DNA from 3 places in the Paenibacillus shunpengii genome. Region 1 is predicted to be linked to each of the others. Evidence: riboswitches for the same ligand, from Rfam matches in the RefSeq annotation. Region 1 holds a riboswitch; each other region holds the start of a gene.
What was found. Region 1 has a riboswitch for cyclic di-AMP ahead of ACFSVM_RS19190 (C40 family peptidase). Riboswitches for the same ligand answer to the same signal wherever they lie in the genome.
Positions count from the first base shown of each region.

Region 2: linked by a shared signal. The riboswitch ahead of ACFSVM_RS03255 (hypothetical protein) and the one ahead of ACFSVM_RS19190 (C40 family peptidase) in region 1 are both predicted to bind cyclic di-AMP.
Region 3: linked by a shared signal. The riboswitch ahead of ACFSVM_RS07640 (C40 family peptidase) and the one ahead of ACFSVM_RS19190 (C40 family peptidase) in region 1 are both predicted to bind cyclic di-AMP.

Region 1 covers NZ_JBHUMJ010000006.1:13,280-21,244, forward strand. Annotated here, with positions in the region: gene ACFSVM_RS19155 (pseudouridine synthase) at 1-98, shown strand, start outside; gene motB (flagellar motor protein MotB) at 189-983, opposite strand; gene motA (flagellar motor stator protein MotA) at 970-1,770, opposite strand; gene ACFSVM_RS19170 (hypothetical protein) at 1,918-2,211, shown strand; gene ACFSVM_RS19175 (4a-hydroxytetrahydrobiopterin dehydratase) at 2,453-2,749, shown strand; gene ACFSVM_RS19180 (c-type cytochrome) at 2,843-3,205, opposite strand; gene ACFSVM_RS19185 (GNAT family N-acetyltransferase) at 3,319-3,816, opposite strand; gene ACFSVM_RS19190 (C40 family peptidase) at 3,943-4,410, opposite strand; cyclic di-AMP (ydaO/yuaA leader) riboswitch at 4,417-4,558, opposite strand; gene ACFSVM_RS19195 (hypothetical protein) at 4,865-5,686, opposite strand; gene ACFSVM_RS19200 (M1 family metallopeptidase) at 5,699-7,681, opposite strand; gene ACFSVM_RS19205 (YwhD family protein) at 7,785-7,965, shown strand, end outside.
Region 2 covers NZ_JBHUMJ010000002.1:725,290-733,254, reverse strand. Annotated here, with positions in the region: gene ACFSVM_RS03275 (ABC transporter permease) at 1-657, opposite strand, end outside; gene ACFSVM_RS03270 (alpha/beta hydrolase) at 693-1,448, opposite strand; gene ACFSVM_RS03265 (serine hydrolase domain-containing protein) at 1,829-2,743, shown strand; gene ACFSVM_RS03260 (HAD family hydrolase) at 2,883-3,536, opposite strand; gene ACFSVM_RS03255 (hypothetical protein) at 3,749-4,162, opposite strand; cyclic di-AMP (ydaO/yuaA leader) riboswitch at 4,303-4,460, opposite strand; cyclic di-AMP (ydaO/yuaA leader) riboswitch at 4,601-4,824, opposite strand; gene ACFSVM_RS03250 (glutathione peroxidase) at 5,201-5,680, shown strand; tRNA gene ACFSVM_RS03245 (tRNA-Leu) at 5,765-5,847, opposite strand; gene ACFSVM_RS03240 (urease accessory protein UreF) at 6,166-6,864, shown strand; gene ACFSVM_RS03235 (hypothetical protein) at 7,139-7,768, shown strand; gene urtE (urea ABC transporter ATP-binding subunit UrtE) at 7,884-7,965, opposite strand, start outside.
Region 3 covers NZ_JBHUMJ010000002.1:1,604,302-1,612,266, reverse strand. Annotated here, with positions in the region: gene ACFSVM_RS07650 (beta strand repeat-containing protein) at 1-3,563, shown strand, start outside; gene ACFSVM_RS07645 (DUF11 domain-containing protein) at 3,560-5,254, shown strand; cyclic di-AMP (ydaO/yuaA leader) riboswitch at 5,595-5,732, shown strand; gene ACFSVM_RS07640 (C40 family peptidase) at 5,739-6,200, shown strand; gene glgD (glucose-1-phosphate adenylyltransferase subunit GlgD) at 6,326-7,426, opposite strand; gene ACFSVM_RS07630 (glucose-1-phosphate adenylyltransferase) at 7,452-7,965, opposite strand, start outside.

The DNA of each region.
Region 1 (7,965 bases):
ACATTCATCTCGGGTCGCAGGCGACAGGTACCTGGAGAGAATTAAGCGAGCAGGAGAAATCGGAGTTAGGGAAGCTATTGAATTACAAGTTGTTCTAAACAAGTATGAGCAATGACCATATAAGAAAGCCTCCATCAAGAGTGGAGGCTTTCTCATTTATTTGACCTATTCGCTGTTCGGTTGATTAATTACTCCACACTCATCGTGTTAGAGCTGCCTGTGTATTTTCGAATAATTGAAATTTCGACACGTCGATTCTGGGCTCGCCCTTCTGGTGTATCATTAGAAGCGACAGGGTGATATTCACCATAACCGCTAGGTGTAAATTTCGAAGGATCCAAATTCGTGTTCAGCAGCATAATTTTCAAGAAATTTAATGCCCGGTCGCTGCTCAGATCCCAGTTGTCATTGTATTGTGCATTGTTGATAGGCATATTATCCGTGTGACCGGTAACAATGACATCATAGTCAGGAAATTGCTGAAGCATGCGGGATATATTCTTAGCTAGAACTCTTGCCTCGGGCTTCACTATCGCTTGCCCTGAAGCAAAGACAGCATTGTCCGCGATGGTGATCATAAGCTGTGATTGATTGAGCTTGGTATCCAGCTGATCAGTGAGACCATTCTTGCTTATATATTGATCGAGCTGCTTCTTCAGCTTCTCCAGCTCTTCCTGCTCTTGCTTCGCGAGCTGAGCCTCTTGAGAAGTCTCCGGATTTTTGGGCGGAGTCGATTCATTGCCTAAGTCCATGCTGGGATCGGTGGGGAAGGCAGACTTGTTATCCAGAACGCCTGTACCGCCATTAAGTGCACTGCTTAGAGCACTCGCCATTTGTTCAAACTTCTGAGCGTCAATGGAGCTCATGGAGAACAACGTGATAAACAAGGCAAGAAGCAATGTCATGAGGTCAGAGTAGGGCAGCAGCCAGCTCTCATCTACATGCTCTTCATGCTCTTCATGTCTTTTCTTAGTCTTTTTCACCTGTACTTCCCTCCTTGCTTGCAAGCTCTGCACGTTCGCTCGGGGTCAGGAATACGGACAACTTCTGATTGATCGCAATGGTGGATACACCGGATTGGATGGACAACAGACCTTCGACCATCATTAATTTAAGCTCGGCTTCTTTTTTGGAAATACGCTTGAGCTTATTCGCAATAGGGTGCCAGAGCACATATCCTGTAAATATACCTAACAGGGTCGCAATAAAGGCAGCTGCGATGGCGTGAGCCAGCTTGTCCATATCACTCAGATCGCCAAGGGCGGCGATAAGACCGACAACCGCGCCAAGAACACCAAGCGTAGGAGCATACATACCCATTTGAGAAAAGATCAATGCACCTGTCTTGTGTCGTTCCTCCGTTGCGTGAATGTCCTCCATCAAGACGTCACTGACAAATTCCTGATCATTGCCGTCTATAATCATACGCATCCCGCTGCGCAGGAAGTTATCGTCGATTTCATCTACTTTTGCCTCGAGTGCGAGGAGTCCTTCGCGGCGTGTAATGGATGCCCACTCGGAGAACATGCTGATCAGTGATACCTTATCAATCATCTTCTGCTTCATGAAGACAATCTTAAACAGCTTGGGTATTTTTTTGACCTCTGACATGGGGAATGCCATAAAAATAGTAGCCGCCGTACCACCAAAAATAATCAGGTAAGCTGCAGGGTTGTTCACCAAATTAATAAGTGGTGCACCCTTAAAGATCATACCTACAACTAGGGACACTAACCCTAGTATCAGTCCAATAATTGTTGAAATTTCCATCATACACCTCATCCATGAGATTTAATCTGAATCCTTTCAAGATATCCCTTTGATTTATAATATTTATCGACACGTTATTCATTTTTGTGAAGGGTTAATTTTCCGGTATAATAGAAACACGATACTAAAAATGGAGTGAACACACATATGGGCGTAAAACATGGACGTGAGTATAGCGACATATTAGAAGATTTGATAAAGGCTATTGCAAAAATTCCGGATCGATATACGTTCTTCGAGATGGAAGAAGAGGACTGGGAGCGGCTTGGAGCCGCAGACCGACGCGAGGTGGATGAAGCGCTTGCAGAAGATTTGTTCTACGCGCTGGGAAGCGAATCCATGATCACGGTTGGAAGTGGAGTCGTGATTCACGATAAGGAAAATCATCGTCTGAATATATTGATAGGCGAGGATGAACTGGACTTCGTAACCCTGATTTAGGGCTAATGGGGCGCTGGAATTAGGATCGCTTACATGATAAGATGGAACACGATAAGCCGTTTACCAGATAGCAAACGGTTCCTTATTGTAAGATATCAGTAAATATAGAGATAGAATTGCACCTAAGCTTGCTGATATGCTTAGCATTCTTTTACTGCATTTATTGCAGTGCCTGTATTTACGTGAGGCACCGGGTCTGCTGAATGTAAGTACGTCTTATCAAGGAGGTTAGATTGAAGCGATGGTCTTTACACAAGAGGAAGTAGAAGCTCATCTAGATAAACTTGAGGGCTGGGAATACGAAGAGGGGCGCTGGATTGTCCGTAAGTTCACGTTTACCAGCTTCATGAAGGGGATTGCCTTTGTTGATGAAGTCGGATTAATATCCGAAGCATTCAATCATCACCCTTTTATCACCATCGATCATAAAGTGGTCACACTGCGGCTCACTTCATGGGATGATGGAGGAATAACAGCGATCGATATTAAAGAAGCACAACAATATAATGAAGCTTACGATAGAATGATGCAAAATTAAGCTGCAATGGAATTAACAAAACACGCCTGTAGGAGTGCGTTCTGATGACAGATACAAACTCTTGCAGGCGTGTTTTATTTAAGTTATATGATTCTACTTCTTCTCGGCCAGCCACAAAGCAAGGTTCGCAATCTCTTCTTCTGTGAGCTGACCTTCAAACGCCGGCATCCCGCCGCTTGTGCCTTCACTAATAATCTGGTACAGCTTATTGGCATCATGTTCTGCACCAATGGTTTGCAGTGACGGTCCCATACCGCCTTCCAGTTGGTTACCGTGACAAGTAATACAGCTTGCCTTCGCCTTCTCCTCAGCAGCCGCAGCGTCTAGCGTTACCTCGGGCATTGCCGGAGGCTGTTCCTCTTCAGCCACATGTTCTCTTCCTGGAACCGTAAACATTAACACGAGGGCAAAAGCGCAAGCGAAGAAAAATAACCCACTCATGATCCATTTCTTCATTCGTTGTGTCCTCCTACTATGTACAATCCTTCATTTATTATAAAGGATCATGAACCTGCTTCATAGTATTTTATGGTAAATATTTAAACAAAAGTTAGGAGAGACAATCATGTCTATTTGAGCTTTACTCCGGTATACACCATACAGAAGAACAACTTGGGGCCCTCTGGAGTAAGACGCTCATAGGTATCATGAATGGTAAATCCCGCATTTTCATAAGTGCGGATCGCTCTTTTATTCCAGGTGAGAACTTCAAGATCAATCTCATTCTGCGGCTGCCGGGAAGCAGCCTCCTGTACAATGGTGCTTACAAAGGGAGCCCCTAACCCCTGCCCACACAGGTCAGGTCTCAAGCCTAGACCAAGCCGGGTCACACCGGCTAGAGGAAATAATTGTGCGAAGCCATATAGCTCACCAGTATCATTTACAATGGATAAATACTGTGTATCTCGGAGCTTAGGGTCGCCGAATTCAATCTCAAGTGCCTTCATCTGCTCCCAGGGCAGCCAGCCGTATATGTTATAAGGAGGTTCGTACTGCCAAGTGCAGATCTCAGCTGCATGCTCTTCACTCATAGGAAGGGCATGAAAGGTCGTTCCTTTCTGCGTCATGTCATCGTCTCCTTTGCCATCCCTCATCCAATAGTCATCCCTAATATAATATAAAAAGCCCGAAGATGGATTACTATTTAGTAATCTAATCTTCGAGCTATAAGGTTCGTTCCAGCACAATGTTGCTTAATCTAATGCAGCAGTTTCGTATTCTTCTGTACTCATGATACGTTTTGCACCAATGTAACGTTTTTCATAGTAGCTCTCGTCCAGCTTGCTGATAATAACTCCTTTGGAGGAGGAAGCATGTGCAAATTTACCGTCACCTACGAAGATGCCGACATGGGATACACCATTTCCGCTTGTGTTAAAAAATACAAGGTCGCCAGGTCTCATCTCAGAACGGGATACAGACTTGCCCATTTTGTATTGAGAACCAGATTGATGAGGCAGATCGATGCCGAGTTTATCAAATACATACATGGTAAAACCAGAGCAATCAAATCCGTTTAAAGTCGTACCGCCATATTTATATTCGGTTCCCTTAGCGTTATCAATGACCTTGTCCATTTTGGAATCGGCGAATGCACTTCCTGTTCCGATGGAGAATGCAATAGCAAGACTCAGTGCTGCAGCAGTTAGTGACTTTTTCAAGAAAAAATAATCCCCTTCCAATGCCTGCGAGGTTAGCTTAAGGATTCGGTAGAAGGTTCCCCTATGATCACTTACGTTGCGAGATCAATTCACCCATAAAAGTGGTTCCCCCGCTTCCCAGATGCCAGGAATTTGGCTGTTCTAATGATGTGCACCTGTGAAAGTCGCTCACTCTTGTAAGACTATGTACTTAGTTAGTTAGTAAAAGTTACAACAATTATTACAAAGTTGTTACTAGAAGTTCTGGGCCTATTGTAACAGAGATTGTGTAAATTTGGCAATCGTTTTTTAGATAAAATATTACAAAAAACAAGCCTCACTCTAGGAAAAGAGCGAGACTTGTGAACTTTTTTGACGTTAAGCAGTCGGACTTAATTTCTGCTATGAAAGCGTTGTATTCGCGCTGGAGTGCGGTTTGGACAAGAGAGGTAGGATATTAATTGAGACAATAAATTCAGGCATCTTCGCTATTGGATCGCCAAATACTGAATTGAGAACTAATCTTCCATACATTGATGAGTGATCGAACGAGATGATAAGACTGCTGAAGAATCAGGGCTAAAAGTCCTGTCCATATGAGAGATACGGCCGTGAAAGCACTGAACAGCAGAATGGCAAGTGTGCTAAGTGTCAGGGCAACTCCAGTGACAGGAAGTGCATGACGGAGGCAGATCCATACAGCACCAAGGCCGCTTCGATTGCCTGTCAGTCCAAACTGGACATATAGGAGCAGCTGCTTGATGATGTAGGCATAAACGATCCATAAGATGACGTAAGGAGCCGCCTGCAGAAGAAGATTCTGATTGTAGACTGCATTCATGAGAATGGGGAGCACCTTTGGAAGGATCCAGTAGGCAGGCAGCAGCAGCAATATGATCTCAATGAGATAGAGTAACGATGTCTTTTTCCAGTGCTTAAGTGTCCCTCGAAAAAAGGAGAAGCCTTTGGTGCTTGACTCTTCATGAAGGCTGTGGAACAAACCCGCCCGAATCAGTGGAGTAATGAGCATCCTTAAAATGAACATGAGGACAAGCAGCCATACATATTCATGGACTGTGGAGCTGGTGCTCAAGCTGATCTGCCCCTCTAACCAGAACAAGATCTGGCTGAGCTCATGAGGAGGGGGATCTGGATAGCGCATAAGCAAGGGGATGACCGCAGAGGACACGACTTTGTACAGAAGAACACCCCATAGCAGTTGGTACAGAAACAAGAAGATGACGATTAGAAAATGACGCTTCACTAACTTAAAACCTTCGGAGAGATAAGATTTCATCCACTATACACCTCACCATGACAGACTTCCGAGCAAGAGCTCCAACACTTTGGTAATACTGATATTAAACCGGGTCTCCAATACTTCATCTCCTTCAGCTTTTAAGTAGTTGTTCATATGCTTGTTCTCAAGTGTGATGGAGTACTCAGGATCAACCATTGCCCAATCCAGCGGAGATTTGTAAGTCAGGTTGTAGATGATTTCTCCACCTTTACCGTCCCATACCTTGCGAATCATATGCCCGTCTGCAAAAGTAAATACGATAGGAATCTCTGAGTAATCGCCTGCATTCTTCGCCACTCTGATCGAGGAAATATAGCTTGGCTCCTCGGATGTCCCCTGTTCCTTGATGGCGATGGAATCTACGGAGAAATCAGCCATTTGGCTGCCATAAATATATTGGTCAAAATAGGTGTCCCACGATCTGCGGGTAACCTGCTCTACAACCTTTTGGAATTGAGCAGTCGTCGGATGCTTGAACCGATACTTGGCTGCATAGGTAGCCATAATCTGATCCATCTTCTTGGTACCCACCTGCTGTTCTATACCCAGGAGGACGAGTTTGCCTCTTGTGTATACATTCTCTGCATAGTGATTATGAGAGTCATACTTCCAGGCTTCCTGTGTAAGTGGAGCAGGCGAGCTCATCGATGCAGATTGCAGCGGCAGATTGGGAGTTAGACCATATTCCTGTTCCATTAGGCGATCTTCTGCATAGGAGGTGAATGCTTCATCCAGCCAAGCTTCTTCAAATTCATTGCTCGCGATCATGCCATAGAAATATTGATGGCCAATCTCGTGAATGACGGTTCTCTCGAGCTCATAACCAGGAGAGGTGTCATCCGCGCCAAAGGCAGTAATCAGTGTCGGATATTCCATTCCTCCCGCGCCATTCGCTTCTATAGGAGGAACAACGATGGACAGGGTAGAGTAAGGGTACCTTCCGTACCAGTCGCTGTAATTAGAAAGTGCAGATTTGGCTGCGTAAAAATAGCGATCCTTCAGATCCGCATGAGCCGGATCAAGATACAGCTTAATGCGTACTCCCGGAACATTTGGTGAGGAGAATGGCTCCTCAGCTACGATAAAGTTCGGTGAAGCCGCCCAGGCAAAATCATGAACATCATCAGCATAGAACTGGTAAATCCTCTGGCCATCCTGCTTCGTGTATGGCTTGGTCGGGAATCCGGTTGCAGCGACGATATAATCCTCAGGGACTTTTATCCGTACACTATAAATGCCGAAGTCGGAATAGAATTCTGAGTTCCCATGATATTGGTGAAGGTTCCATCCCTCGGTTGTCCGATTACGTCTGCCAGCAGGCTCGTAGACACTTATTTTAGGAAACCACTGACCTGCCATGACAAATTCATCGGCTGTACCCATCCGGGCAAAAATTTTAGGCAGCTCGACTTCAAAGGCTATGTTCAATGTAATGCTTTCGCCCCCTTTGACAGGCTTGGGCAGACGAACCTTCACAAGACTGCGGTCGTTCATATTGCCATCGTCCGGCTGGACATACTGAATGCGATGCAATAGCGACAATCCTTCTGTCGTTTTGATCTCGGTAAGCTTCATGGAGCCATAGCCGTCCTTCGGCATAACATCACCTCGAAGCTTTCCGCCGGACTCCTTCATAAAGGTTGTCTGATCAGAGGAGAAAGCATTGGGATATAGATGAAAATATAATTCATTTACGGTTTTGGTTCCCGGATGTGTCCAAGTCATGATGGAGGTGCCTTTTAAGGTGTTCTCTTCGGTCAGCTGCACGTCAATGTGATATTCGACAATGCGGTCGCTCAGCACTTCAGCTCGAGGAGTTTGAACGCTTTCCTGTACCGGTGCAGGTGCTGGATTAGCCCCAGGCTTGGCCGTATTTGGTGCGAGAGCAGGTAGAGCATCCGGGGAGCCGCTTAGACTGAGCAGCAGTGTGCCGCCAAGGACACAGACAGCAATAATAGAAGATAGAATAACTTTCGCGCGAACTGGGGTCATACATTATATACCTCCCGTTGACAAGCATCTAAGGCATGTATATGTTTGCAACGGGACAAATATTAGTTAAAATATTGGTATCAACTTTTGGAGGCCATAATCAATGGAACAAAACGGTCAAAGCGGCAAGAAACAAATTGCCTTGAATATTGTAAGCAGTAAGAGCAAGCATAAAGGATTTGGTGCAGGATCCATTGATCTGAACAACTTATCTCCTGTCATTATTGATGCTGGAGAGGCGAAGATTGATATTGGCGCCATGCATGCGAAGAGCAAAGTGGAGC
Region 2 (7,965 bases), on a different contig from region 1:
ACCGTCAATCTGAGCTGACTCGTACTGATCCTGATCAATTCCTGATATGGCCGCCAGATAGATGATGGCTCCCCAGCCTGTTGATTTCCAAATATCTGTGAGCAGGAGCATCGGCACGAAGGTATCCTCTGATCCCAGGAAATTAATCGTTGGCAGGCCGACTAATGCAAGCGCACTGTTCACCAGTCCATCGTAAGCGAGGACATTGATGACAATCCCCGAGACGATAATCCAGGACAGGAAGTGCGGAAACGTAAATACGGTCTGGAATAATTTTTTCGTTCTTCGCATCCGAAGCTCATTCAGCATCAGTGCCAGCAATATCGGAAACGGGAACTGGACGACCAGCTTCAAAATGTTGATATATAACGTTCGCCATACCGCATCAATAAAGGCAGGGTCTCTGAACACGTATTCAAAATTCTCGAAGCCGACCCAAGGACTTCCCCATATGCCCAGGTTCGCTTTATATTCCTTGAATGCGAGCGATAACCCGCCCATCGGCAGATAAGCAAACAGGATGAGCCAGATTAACCCTGGTATGAGCAGGGTATAAGTCATACGGTGTTTCCAGATCTCTGAGAACAGTCTTCGGCTTCTGGTTGGATCTGGCTTTACTTTTTTACCAGACCCAGACTCTAGAGCAGCTGGTTTCAATTTGCATCTCCTCACTCTTCATAGATCTAATCTTCTTAAGCTTCTTCAAAAAGAAATTCAAAAGCAGTACTTAAATGCCTTTCCCAGAAAGACCAGTCATGAGCTCCCGGGCTCTCTACATACTTGAATTTATAAGTTGAATGATTCATAGAAGCGGCAAATTCTCGATTCATGTCTATAAAAGGATCATCACTCCCGCAGCAGCAAAGTATGGATGGAAGACGGGTCCCTTCTTCAGCCCTAGCCCGGGCAAGCGCATACAAATCTTCATGCGGCTGTACCTCCAGATTTGTGCCGAATACCCCTTGCATCTCCTTGATCAAGTCAGTGGTCATGTCACTTCTGTGCAGTCTCTGCTGGATATCCGTCACCCCTGAAAATGAAACGACTTTACGGTAACGTTCTGGATAAGTCAGCCCGCATTTAAGTGCTCCGTATCCTCCCATCGACAATCCTGCGACATAAGTCAGTTCGGGATCCTGGTTCATGTGGATGAGATTGGCACAAGTCCTGGGCAGCTCCTCCGTGATGTAATAAAAATAATCGAGTCCATACGCCATATCGGTATAGTAGCTTCGATTGGCCTCCGGCATGATGACTGTGCATCCATATTTCTGCGCATACGTCTCCATTGTGGTCATACGATGCCAAGTGCTCGCATTATCTCCTGCACCGTGGAGCAAATAAAGCGTACAACTCGGTCGTTCCCCATATTCTGTTGGAGAGATGACATGGATGCTTGTCGTCATACGAAGCGTCGGCGAACCTGTCTCTACTGCTATATAGGCCATAAAAATCTCCTTTCTGATCCACTTTTTCGAATCGTTTCACCATACTATTCTACGGTTATTCCTCTGTTTTTCGATGATAAAGTCATTTGGAATCGCTTTCTTCGAATCGTTTCGATTCCTATCATAAGCTCTTCTCTTGAAGATTGTCAATGCAGTTTACATGGTTTTTTACCGATCTCTAAAAAGCACAGCTGAAGATATTGACTTTCAAATGAGCCTGTAATACCATATTTCACGAAATTCAGAGGACTGGAATCAATCTCCTAATCTCCCTTAAGCTGATTTATGAAATTAATTCCCTGTTCTAAACGTTTCGAAGCTATGACTTGTACTGAAACCTGTGTCAGATCCATGCTGGCGAATTAGGAATGGAGGAAACTATGATACGTACATTGAGCGGCTTTGAGAAGAAGATTAGATCACAAGACTTAAATGTCTTTTCGATTCGTGTGCTGCAGGATGGCGGGCTGGTTGGAGAATGGAACCGTGATCAAGACATGCGTCGTCAGCAGCATTCAATCAGCAAATCATTTACATGCATGGCCGCTGGTCTTGCCATCGAGGAAGGAAAGCTCACACTGGATACAAAGCTCGGTGAATTTTTCAACTACAACACCACTTACCGCTCTCAGGATCCGCAGCTTCCTTCTCCGGATGAGCTCACCCTTTATGATTTGTTACGGATGTCTTCGGGACACGACTCTCCACCGCTATGGCTGCCGGAGCGGCAGTCACTGACGGAGAAGGATTGGGCAAAATACTATTTGTCCCTGCCGCTGAACCGCCCTCCCGGCAAACAGTTTACTTACAGCAGCGGCGATACATTCATGATCTCGGCGTTGATTCAGGCAGCCGTCGGTGAGACGGTCCACCGTTATTTGAACTCCCGCTTGTTTGATCCTCTGGGTATACATCATGTGGAATGGGAAACCTCGCCTCTCGGGGTCACTTTGGGATGTGCAGGCCTCGTGATCAGCACCGAAGAATTAAGCAGATTCGGCCAAATGCTGCTGGATGAGGGGGCTTACGAGGGCAAGCAGCTGGTGCCTGCAGAATGGATTCAATTTGCGACTCGCAAGCATATTGATTCTGTCGGCGAAGGAGACTGGTCGCTCGGCTATGGCTGTCAGTTTTGGATGTGTTCTCACGGAGCATATCGAGGGGATGGTGCACACGGCCAGCTGCTCGTGATCATACCGGACCGGAGAGCCGTGATTGCTGTTAACAGTGAGGAAGATCGTATACAGTCTATCCTTGACGCAGTGTGGGAGGATGTCCTGCCTATTTTAGAATAAGCCGCCTGTCACTCTTGAACCAACTCCCTGAACGCAGGAAAACTGCGCCCCAGCTGTTAGCTTGCTGCTAACCATCGGAGCGCAGTCCCTCTGCACAGCAGCTACTATCTGCTGTATAAGCCTCAGTTTATTATTAGGTTTATAGAAGCAGGGCCGTCAGTGCGTTCAGATTATTCACAGTATAGTCCGGTGTATCCTTATCATTCGTGAAAGGCTGGTAGCGGCCGTAACCCTGCATAATTCGAATCGTAATCATTCCAAGCGATTTGGCTGGGATAATATCATTATCAATACGATCCCCGATCATGATGGATTCCGAGGGCTCAGCTCCGGCTGTTTTCAGTGCATATTGATATAAGCGCACATCTGGTTTAGACAAGCCTTGTTCGGCCGAACATGCAATAACATCTACATAAGAACGAAGTCCATATTTCTCCAGCCGCTCTTCCGTACCCGGACTTTGGTTAGCCACGATACCGATCCTATAGCGTTCGCCCAGCTGCTCAAGAACAGACCGAGCTTCAGCGTAAGGCTCTTCGAGCTCCTTTTGAAACTTAAGCCTAGGCTTGATATACTCTCTGTCCTCCTCGGAAGGCACGAGCTCCGAAATCGCGTACTGCATGGGAGAAGCGATGTAATTGGAATAGCTCTGAATAAATTTGCTGCGTACGTCCTCCATTGTAATGTTATACCCGAGTCCATTTGCTTCTCTCACAAATTGGCCGATAATGTGATCAACGGGAACCCATTCATTTACGAGTGTATCTCCTATATCAAAAAAGAGCCATTTCACATGATCAAACTTCCCCATAATGCCATTCTCTACCTTTCCATCTGTAAATATAGAAAAAGAGACCCATGCTTATATCACGAGTCTCACATGCTATGTTTCCTTTAACTCCAGTATATCAATCCTGCATCTAATTACGCAAACTGTATAGTAAGCACCTACACTAGCCATTAGCCGCAGTCTCCTGCTTCTATCGCTGTGTGCGTGCAGATCAATTAATTAACAGCAGCCCGTTCTCCATTTAACAGAAATCCTACTTCGCCCTTGATTGTAAAAATAACGTGGTCTGCGCCCATACCGCGGTATACTCCGCGAGGATGATTCAGCTGTGTAATAATGGTAATCGGCTTACGTGTCCAGGGTCTGCATATTTGCAAAAACCGGCAGGTCAGATTCAAGCTGTTCTCAAAAATAAAAATACGTCCTACCGCCGCATTAGGCAGCAGCCATTTACTTGTAAACGCCGTATCCATACGTATAATGTGCTCTACTCCAAGCCGTTTGACCTGCTTCTCTTCCTGTGCACTGTTCGTCAGTACAGCAAAAGAAAGCTTCTTGTACATTAATAATCGAATAAAATTTCTGGCCGCTTCATTTGGTGCCGTAACTAAAATAACTTCATCACTCATTACAATCATTTCCTCCCTGTAATAGAAAAAGACAACAAAAAAAGAACACCGACGATCAAAGGCATGCCCGGTGCTCTCCCACCTATATATCAGAACATGGCAAAACATGACCTGCGATATAGGCGCTACTCGGCTTGCTGCCTCTCCCTTTGTTACGCTTACGAGGTTAGCTGTCGGATTCGGACAAGAGAGATTGCCCTATTCACGGCAATAGCCATGAAATTCACCCCATGGATCGATGCATCCACATCTGGGTCCCCCGCTTTTTGGATCAACAAAAATTCAGCGCATAAATAAAACCACAGAGGATTAAACCTCTGTGGCTGATCGCTCACAAGATTTATCATTCCTCTCTCAAACGTTGGCACAGACGATACCTAGAGAATATTCACGTTAAGCGAAGTGAAGGAAAGAATCATGCATTTCTTCCACATCTCTAGTTCAGCTCTGTACAGCTTACGAGGTTAGCTGTCGGATTCGGACGGTGAGAGTCGTCCTATCTGTTCCTGATGATTCCATATGACATTCCACATGAATCTTCGGTTCAGAATTCACCCCATGCATCGTGTATCATTCGGCTCTCACACCGAATCAAGCACGCTGCCTTACTCTGGTTCCCCCGCTCTCCGCCATATTAGGCAGAAATTAAGCGATCATAGCAATGAGAAACTATTTAAATAAACGGTTGTTCGTTTGCTCAAGATTTACGATATGAATCATACACCCGTTGAAAATCGATGTAAAGCTCCTTCAGCGGCTCATCTTGACGATTTAGCGTTGTTTTTGGATAGAATAAGAGTAAAACATTCATCAATATGCATGCAGCTTATCTGTTCTCAGTTTATCTCGTTATTTCGTTTAATTCTAATGCCTAAGTTTACCTTCGACAATCGTCCCCCTCCATTCTTAAGCTTTGTTTGACTTTCTCCATATATTGTTTAAAATTAAATTGTTATCAATATATATAATGAGATTGATGGAAAACGGCAATACAAGCATCATTTATATTCCAAATTTATAAAAAGGATGGATGAAGGCATGTCGATTTATCAATACCAAGTGAATACACTTAAAGGCCAGAAGTTAAGCATGGAGGAGTACAAAGGAAAAGTACTCTTGATCGTAAATACAGCGAGCAAGTGCGGACTAACCCCTCAATACAAAGGACTGCAGGAGCTATATGACAAATTCAATGACCAATCCTTTGAAATTCTCGGTTTCCCCAGCAACCAATTTGCCGAACAAGAACCGGGCTCAAATGATGAAATCGCAGAGTTCTGCCAAATGAACTATGGTGTGAGCTTCCCGATGTTTGAGAAGATTAAAGTCAATGGAGATGAGGCACATCCGCTGTTCAAGCACTTAAAGGACAGTGCACCAGGTATACTTGGCTCGAAGGCGATTAAGTGGAATTTCACCAAGTTTCTTATCGATCAGAACGGAAATATTGTAAAAAGATACAGTCCACAAACGACACCGGACAAGATTGAAGCGGATATCGCCAAGCTGTTAAAATGAGAATTTTGCATGTAATCCCCGTCGAAACCCACACTGAGCAAAAAAAAGAGCTTGAAGCAAATTGCTTCAAGCTCTTTCGTATGATGCGGTCGAGAGGACTCGAACCTCCACGGGTATACACCCACTACCCCCTCAAGATAGCGTGTCTGCCATTCCACCACGACCGCGCATCTTGTATAGCATTTTCGTGCCAACAAAATATATTATACACACTTATCAACCATAAGTAAAGTCATTATTTTAAAATTTATTTTTTGATTTTAGATAAGACTGTGAAGTTAAGTAAATGTCAATATATCTTACATTAAAAATAGGTATTTAACTGTTTATAGGATATTATTCCGTTTTATTATTGACAGTATAAGGATGTTTATGTAAAAATACATATCAAACATACCGATATTCAAAGATAAATTGACATATACATAACATATGAATTCACCCAAGATGGTTATCGCGTTTAACACAATAAGGGGGCGAATCTGGTGAACAGAGGAAATAAGCTTCTTGATTATGTAAAACTGCTTGATTCCTCACTTCAAGTCGGAGGATTCTCTCATTCCTTCGGACTTAAGTCATACATCGAGGAAGGTACGATCCAAACGACTACCGACCTGGAGACATTCATGCGATGCGAGCTGCATCCAAGTCTCGTGCAGTTGGAAGGCATGGCAATCAAGGCCATCTACACAGCAGTAGAGCAGAAGGATGAGTGGAGAATCGCCCTCATTGATAAGATGCTTCACGTCAAGCGAACCCCTGCTTACAAACGGGAATCCTCCAGAGCCATGGGAAAGCGTCTCATCAAACTGTCTAAAGCGCTGCATCCATGGATGGACTTTGAGCATTTCGAAGCTCTTATCCATCGATATGATGCTGTCGGCTCACTCCCCGTCGTTCATGCCTGGATCAATACTCAGCTTGAGGTTACCGCCGACGACGCAGCTTCCGGTTATCTTCATGCTGCCAAGGATGTATGCCTGATTCACGCAAGACGACTATTAAAAATCGAAACCCGCGATCTCGACGCCTTGTCCAGCGTACTGGACAGTGACCTCGAAGAAGAATGGAACAGAGCCAGAAGCGCAAGCCTCCAGCCCTTCCAGAGCTCAATTCTGTCAATGCAATCCCTCATACCGGGCTTCCCCTTCCACGAATCCGGTATTGAACATACAAGAGCTTAAGCCTAAGGCCCCTCCAGCTCACCTCTTCAGGGCCTCCCAAGCCCCTCCCTATCTAAAGCACGCCTGGCCCCCTTCCTCTGCCAGCGTGCTTTTTTTCGTCATAATTCCACTTTACGCTGTCGCAAAAGAACGACGTATGTAAGTGATTAATGATTGTTAGATGACGCAAGAACGTATATAATATGATCAACCTTTTTTTTGGAAGAAACTCAATCTCAACACAACACCTCTGATCCATTAAAAATGTCAATATAAGTGTAGGGAGAGACTACTATTGTCCGAAGCCGAACCCTTTTTTATAAAGACCTCGTCCGAAGATTTCAAGTCAACCATTGTCATTATTGACGCTTACGGAACGATATGCTCGTACAACCATCCTCTGCCCGAGAAGATGTCCCGTTATGAATGTATTACCAGTACCAATTGGCTGGGTTCTAATTATTTCAATCTAATGGCGTCATTTCCAGGGGCGTGTCCACACAGCATGAATAACATTATCAATCAACTCAAAGAAGTACTAAACAACAACATGGCAGGTTATGTGTGCGAAGTCAGGATACTGCGGGACAACAGTTACATATGGCTTCGTCTGGAAGCATCTCTATATGAAACCTCCCTCCAATCTGACTTCAAAGGACTTGTCGTTACTCACGTTGATATCACACACCTGAAACACCTTGAACATCATCTCAAGGATGCCTCTTCCCAAATACGAACTCTTCGAGGAATGCTGCCGATCTGTGCTGTATGCAAGCGCATCAGAGATGAAGAAGATGAATGGAATACTGTGGAGAGTTTTGTCGAGAAGCATACACATGCCGAATTCACCCATGATATATGCCCTGAATGCATTCGCAAGCTGTACCCGCAATATGCAAGGATTCTAGATCACCCCTTGAGCTAGTTAACACCAGCGTTCACATAGCTCATGAATCATCAAAAAAAAACTCACCTAGAACGGACTCCTTCCGAATCAGGGCGAGTGTTTTTGTAATACCGTATTTCTTAGTTTAAACCACCTAGACCGTGAGATAATGCTCAAATGCTGCCAGATCCAGATCCTCCGGCTTGCCATGCATCGCAATACTACCCTTATCCATG
Region 3 (7,965 bases), on a different contig from region 1:
CAGGCGCAGACCCGGAAACAGGGATCAACATTACCAGCATTCCTGCGGGCGGAACGACAACAGTCACCTTCATTGCGACCGTCAATGATCTGCCGTTATCCCAGCGGGTGATCAATCAGGCTGACGTGAATTACTTCTACCAGACAGGAAGCGGAAGAATATTAACCGGTACTGCTTCCTCCAATTCGGTCACGGTTAACGTCTCGGCTCCAAATGTGACACTTAGTAAGACTCCCTCCAGAACAACGGCTATTGTGGGAGATTCCATTATTTATACGATTGTCGTTACAAACAATGGAGGCGCACCAATTAATAACATCGTACTTAGCGATAGGCTTCCATCCCAAGTTTCCTTCATTCCTGGGAGCGCGACTGTAAATGGAACTCCTCTTCCATCTGCATCTCCGCAATCAGGTATTCCAATCGGCAGCTTGGCTCCTGCAGTCAACGCGACCGTAACTTTTGAGGTGAATGTGACCATGGCAGTGCCTTCAGAAATTAATAACCAATCAACCGTAAGCTTTACATCCGGCGTCTTCTCAGGTACTTCGAACTCCAATACATCTACCATTCCTGTCATACAGCCGCAAATTTCTCTGCAAAAAACAGCAAGTACAAGTAACGCAACAGTGGGTGATACCATTGTATATACCGTTGTTATTACCAACGCAGGCAATCTGGCAGCCGATTTGGTTCTGAGCGATACCGTTCCGGCAGGAACCACATTCTCGCCTAACAGTGTTATTGTTCAGGGCAGCCCGGTTCCCGGTGTGGTCATTAGTGATGGGGTCAGTATTGGTACCATTGCTGCAGGACAGAGCGTAACCGTCTCTTTTGCCGTCGTGGTTACTTCCCTGCCGTCACCACAGCTGATCACCAATCAGGCATCCTCTGTCTTTACTTTTACACCTCCGGATAATCGGACGTTGACGGGCACTGCGGTATCGAATACCGTCAGCTTCCCCGTGTCCGCTCCAGATGTAGAAGTGACGAAATCGAGCTCACTGGCCGATGTTTCAGTGGGAGATATTATTACCTTTACGGTAACTACCCTGAATGAAGGGATTGCTCCGGTCACGAACGTCCTGTTCTCAGATCCTACGCCAGGCACGACCTTCATACCGGGAAGTGTGACCATTAACGGGGTGCCTGACCCTTCTGCTTTTCCTGCGGGAGGGATTGAACTGGGTACCATTACACCCGGAACCTCCACTACAGTAACCTATAACGTAAGGGTGGACACTATACCTAGTCCTCCTCAAATTACAAATCAGGCGGCGGTTACCTATACATCAGGCGCTTTTACAGGGACCACCTATTCCAACACGCCGATTATTCCGGTATATGAGCCTGTTCTCAGCGCTGTCAAGTCAGGGAGCTCCATCAATGCGACCGTCGGTGATACGATCACCTATACCATTAGTGTCACGAATTCAGGCAACTATGCTGCATCATTCACATTAACGGATCCGATACCAGCTGGGACGTCCTTTGTCGTAAACAGTGTATTAATTAACGGCCTTCCGGCTCCTGGAGCCGATCCGGCAGTAGGTATTCCCGCGGGCGTCGTGGCTCCAGGTACTTCAACAACCATCATATTCTCGGTCGTCATTGATACTTTGCCGAGTCCGCAAATTCTGTCAAATCAATCGTTTATTGCTTATGCTTACACGCTTCCTTCCGGCAGAACCTTAAGCGACAACACCGCCTCCAATGTCTCTGTTATAACCGTCTCTGCTCCAGATGTCGCGGTAGTAAAAATTTCTGCGCTGACGGCGCTATCAGTAGGTGATGTAAATACTTACAGTGTAAATGTCACGAATAACGGCATCGCAGCGGTAAACAATGTAATTCTGAGTGACCCGCTGCCTTCATTTGCAACCTTTGTTCCCGGAAGTGTAACGGTAGATGCAGTATCTATTCCCGCTGCCAATCCTTCTACCGGCATCAACATTGGAAGCATTCCGCCGGGTGCCAGTGTCAATGTTACTTTTCAGGTACAGGTAAACGCTCTGCCTCCGACAACACCTGCTGAGCTTACTAACCGCACAACGGTTACCTTTACTTCCGGTACCTTCTCAGGAAGTACCTTCTCGAATACCGTGTCGACTCCAGTATTCCAACCGATCCTAACGGCCGTAAAGTCCGCCAATACGGCTAATGCAACCGTCGGAGATATCGTCGTTTACAGCATCGTATACTCGAATGCAGGTAATTATGGAGCTAATGTCATTCTTACTGATAACATTCCCGCCGGAACAACACTGGTCCCTAACAGCGTCATTGTAAATGGAGCTCCTATAGCAGGTGCAAATCCGGCTGCAGGTATTGACCTCGGGGTCATCTCGACAACAGCTACTGTCCTCTTCTCTGTAACGGTAGACAGCCTGCCTGTAAGCCAGCAGCTATCCAACCAGGCGAATTCAACCTTTACTTATACATTGCCTGACGGCCGTACGTTAAATGGCTCCTTTGCTTCCAATCTGCTGCAGATTCCGGTCTCTTCGCCGAATGTTTCATTAGTCAAGAGTGTCTCGGTGCCTACAGCAGTGGTTGGCGATACCATAACTTACAGTGTTGTAATTACCAATAACGGGATTACAAATGTCAGTAACGCGGTTCTATCTGATGTTCTTCCGTCCCAGAGCAGCTTCGTTCCTGGCAGTGTTACGATTAATGGCGTTACCCAGCCTAGTGCAAATCCAGCCGGAGGGATCAGCATCGGTACACTTGCACCCGGAGCATCAGCAACCGTTAATTTTGCAGTCAGTATCAATGCTTTGCCCCCAGCGCCATATATTATTGAGAACCAATCATCGATCAGCTTTACAACAGGAACCTTTACGGGAGCTTCTTATTCCAATACGGTATCTACTGCAATCTATCAGCCGATCTTGAATCTCGTCAAAACGGCAAGCTCATCCAACGCGACCGTTGGGGATACAATTGTGTATTTCCTGAGCTTGACGAATAACGGCAATCTGCCAGCAGATATGGTCTTGTTTGATGACTTGCCAACAGGCACCGTGCTCATTCCGAACAGCGTACTCATTAATGGAGTTCCGCAACCGGGAGCAAATCCGGGCACCGGCATACCAGTCGGGCTGGTACAGCCTGGAAATAGCGTATCCATTACCGTTACCCTTCAAGTTGTTGTTGATACGCTGCCGAATCCTCAGCAGTTAGTCAATCAAGCGACCGGCAATTATACGTACTCACCGCCAGATGGGCGTGTATTGTATGGAACCATCAGCTCTAATGTGCTGGTTATTCCGGTATCATCGCCAGATGTTACTGTAGTGAAGAGCTCCCCTGCAATTGATGCTGTCGTGGGAGATGTCATTACATATACTGTCGTTATTACCAATAACGGGATTACAGAAGTGAACAATGTCATCATGGTTGACCCTGTACCAATTGGCACAATTTTTGTCACAGGCAGTGTTACCGTAGACGGTGTACCAAGACCTTCAGCCAATCCAAATTCAGGCATCAATGTAGGAACGATCGAAGAAGGTACCTCTGTCGCAGTTACATTCCAGGTGCAGGTTGTCTTGATATGAGCCTGGATCCGAATCAGGAACGCCTTCTTCAGAACCAAACGTCGGTTACTTTTATATCAGGAGCAACAGGTGGTGTAGCTTATTCCAACCTGGTGAGCATTCCACTAACCGGCCCGGTAATCACGATTCAAAAATCAGCTTCCGTTACGCAAGCTGCATTAGGCAGCATCATCACATACGAGCTGAACATTGCTAACACAGGGAACGCCGATGCAGAGGTTATTGTGCAGGATGCGATCCCGGAAGGTCTGCAATTTATTGTTAACAGTGTGCTTCGGAATGGGCAGCCTCTTCCGGGTGTAGACATTTCTTCACCTCTGAATATAGGTATCGTTGCCAGCAGCTCAGCAGCCAATATCAGTTTTCAAGCCATTGTCACCAGCCTTCCGCCTTCTAACGAGATCTTCAATGTGGCAAGCGCAGCGTATACTTTTCAAACTTTGGATGGCCGAACCATCACGAGATACGTCACTTCTAACGGTGTGCGGATTGCAATTGCCAATGCGCAGCTGACCATATCTCAGCGTGCCAACACGCTTCAAACCTTTGTTGGAGATGTTATTACTTTTACTGTAACGATTCAAAATACAGGCTCCGTACCCGTGCTCAATGCGAGATTGAGCGTAGTGCTCTCTGCAGGAATGAGCTTTGTTCCGGGGAGTGTGATACTTAACGGTATCATCTCTCCGGGTCTTGATCCTGTTCAAGGCTTTATACTTCCCGTCATTAATCCTGGAGAGGTTGTACAGCTGACATACCAAGTTCGTGTGCTCAGCGTTAGTAGTCCTTTATCGAGCGAAGTACTCGTTGCTTACACCTCTGACGGCGTGCCTGTACAGACCAGTTCCAATGAAGTCGTTCTTTCCCCAGTTGAACCCGTCGTGAACATGGTCGTAACGGTCATGCCTGGTCAAGTCACCTATGGAGGCGCTGTACAGTTTACTGCTGTGATACTAAATGAAGGGGATCTCCCGATCGAGGCTGTTTACTATATGAATTTTCCACAAGGTCTTATCTTCGAAGATTATTCGGTTCAAATCAACGGGGTCGAGGTTCACAATGCCAATCCTGTGCTAGGCATAAGGCTGGGGACTTTGTTTCCGAGATCCAGAACGGTCATTACGTACCGAGCCCTTGTATCCTTCACCCCCTATTCCCGATTTACGCAGATGAATCTGATCAATCAAGCAGCTCTCCAGTTTACGTATCGACTGACCGATAGCAGAACGGTCTCGCTTCGTGAGGAGACAGAGGTCCAGGTATTATTTCTTGCACCTGTTATTCAGGCGGAGCTCACTTCACAGCCTGTCCGGGTTGAGCGGGGTGATGAGGTCACCATACGAATCTTGGTTCGCAATACGGGAAATCTTGCAGCAGCTCTATCGCTGCGAGGTCTCATTCCACCGGGTACAGCGCTTATGAGGGGAATCTTGCACTTCCAGGATGGGACCATAAAGCCCTTCTCAATACAAGATTTGATAGACGGGATACTCATCATAGGGGTTCTTGAGCCGGGACAATATGCAGAGATTGAATATATCGTTCGTGTGAATATCGAAGGACTTCTGCCATCCGATTTGTTAAAAGGGTACGTTACTGTATTATTTACTTATTTGTTTGAGAACAAGGAATATACACTGGAAGTTCACTCGAACGAATATATCATTGTAATCGAGCAGCACGATGAATAGAAATATCATACTCATCATATGAAAATCCCTCACTTCAATCCTGGAAGTGAGGGATTTTCTATTCTTGGATGATACTTAACTCCTCAATCTACTAAATTCGACAAAAACTAATGACAAGTTTGTCAGAAATTTATGAACGAATGAACACCTTCCAAAGTTCCTATACCTTCGGTTTAACGAGCACTTCACGATTTATTTTACACAACAACGAAAAAACTATGCCAAACTTCGGAAAAGAGAGTTGATAAATATACCAGTGAATGATAAAATCCAAAAGTAGATAAAGTAACAATTTCGTAATCATTAATGTCACTTTCGTTGTCGAAATCATTAGGTGTATGACTGATAACTGCCGAATTCTCGCACCAAGAAGCGGGGGACCCGACCATTTATGGGTGAATTGATCAATATTAAAGTGATCATAGGGAACCTTCAACCGAATCCTTAGCTAACCTCGCAGGCATTGGAAGGAGTATTATTTACTTTGAAAAAGACACTAACAGCAGCGGCACTAGGGTTCGCTCTATTATTCTCCGCAGGAGTTACAGAAGCATCCGCATCTATTCTATCTAAAACAGTTAACAATACCGTAGGCATACCTTACCAATTTGGTGGTTCCACTCTATCCGGATTCGATTGCTCCGGATTTACTCGTTATGTATATAAGCAGCTTGGTGTGAATCTGCCTCACAGCTCCAAACAGCAATTCCATAAAGGACAGGCTATCAAGAAATCCGAGCTTGTAAAGGGAGATCTTGTCTTCTTTAATACCAGCGGATCCGGTGTTTCACATGTGGGAATTTACCTTGGCAACAATCAATTTGTGTCCGCTACCTCATCCAAAGGGATCGCCATTACACCGATTAACAAAGGATACTGGAGCTCCAAGTACTACGGAGCCAAAAGAATACTGAGCCCGGCCTCTGCTGAGAGAGCTGGATTATAATTACATTACCCGATATATTATCGTTCAAACAATAGTACAAGCATATAAAATAAATGAAGAAGGTCCAGGAATGATTCCTGGACCTTCTGATGTATATGACACAGCAAGGGCTTGGAGCATTACGTTTAGATTTGGCTGCTCTTCGCAATGACATAGGGCTTCTTGGCATCACCGATCAACCTGCGATCCGCAGACAAGTGTACATCCTTATCCAATATCACGTTCTCAAGCACCGCATTCTCCTCAATTACGCATTTCTGCATAATAATCGAGTTACGTATTCGCGCCCCGCTATGTATCTTAACACCCCTAAAAATGATACTGTTCTCCACCGTTCCCCCAATAACGCATCCATTCGCAATTAAGGAATTACTGACTTCGGCCTGTTCCAAATAACGAGTTGGCGGCTCATACTTAATCTTGGTATGCACCTCATGATATTTAAACAGCTGATTGTACTGTTCCTGCTGAAGCAGCTCCAGACTGTTGCGGTAATAGCTGTCCACAGAGTTAATCACGGCATGATATCCATCATAAGCATAAGCTGCGATTTTGAGATTGGTCAGATTGTTCTGTATTCCATCTCGAAAGAAATGATTGTGGCCATGAGCAATACAATGATCTATTAATTTCAGGAACAGCTGCTTCTCTACAATAAATGCACCTAAATAGATATTGGGATGTCCACCTTCCCCATGCATCTCCGTGACCCATCCGTTATCCACATCGATTCGGATGCTTGATTCATATTCTGGGAGAATTTCATCTGCTTTTTTATACAGCAGGGTGATGTCAGCCTGTGTTTCCATATGATAATTAAACATCTCTCTATAATCAGCTGTGTAGAGATGCTGGCTGCCGGTATGAATAATATGTGTTCCAGACCCTCTCAGGAAAAAATCACGATTGTTATGAAAATGCTGCAGGTCTCCTTTTGATCTGTCCGTGGGATCATTCCAATCCGGCGGCAATATGAATAATCCTCCATGCTTGCGGTCCAGATCCCATGGCGCGCCTTCCCCTAAATGATCCATCAGGGATCGATATTTACGACGAACAAACAAAGCGATGTTATGTACTCCGGAGTGCATCATATTGGACAGGACAAAATCGATCAAACGATACCTGCCTGCAAATGGAACGGCTGCGCCGCAGCGAAAATAAGTTAATTCGTTCATTAAATCGAGTTCATGATCCAAGTTCACTACACCCATGAGCTGTTGCATATAACGGCCACCGTCCCTGTTCATATTATTTCAAACCATAGGTATGAGGTCTGTAAGCTTCATCAACGAGCAATATTTCATCCTGATCCTCTCCACCTATGATAGAACCGTCTCTGATGATCATATTTTCACTCACGATCGCTTTATGAATCTTGACGTTCTTCCCAATCTTCACCTTAGGCATGATCACCGAATCTGTAATTTCGCTTCCCTCTCCAACCTCAACGCCATAAAATAATACAGACCTGTTCACATCACCGTGCACAACACAACCTTCATTCACGATACTGCTGCGTACTTGCGCATCCTTGGAGATGTAACATGCAGGCTCATTGGGATTACGGGAAAATATCCGCCAATTCGGATCATTCAAATTTAATGGGGGATCGTCAACCAAGAGGTCCATATTAGCCTCCCATAGGCTTTGAACGGTACCGACATCCTTCCAATAACCGTCAAATGGGTATGCAAACAGCCTTTTCTCATTACGGAGCAGAAGAGGAATAATATCTTTACCAAAATCATAGGTGGAATTTGGG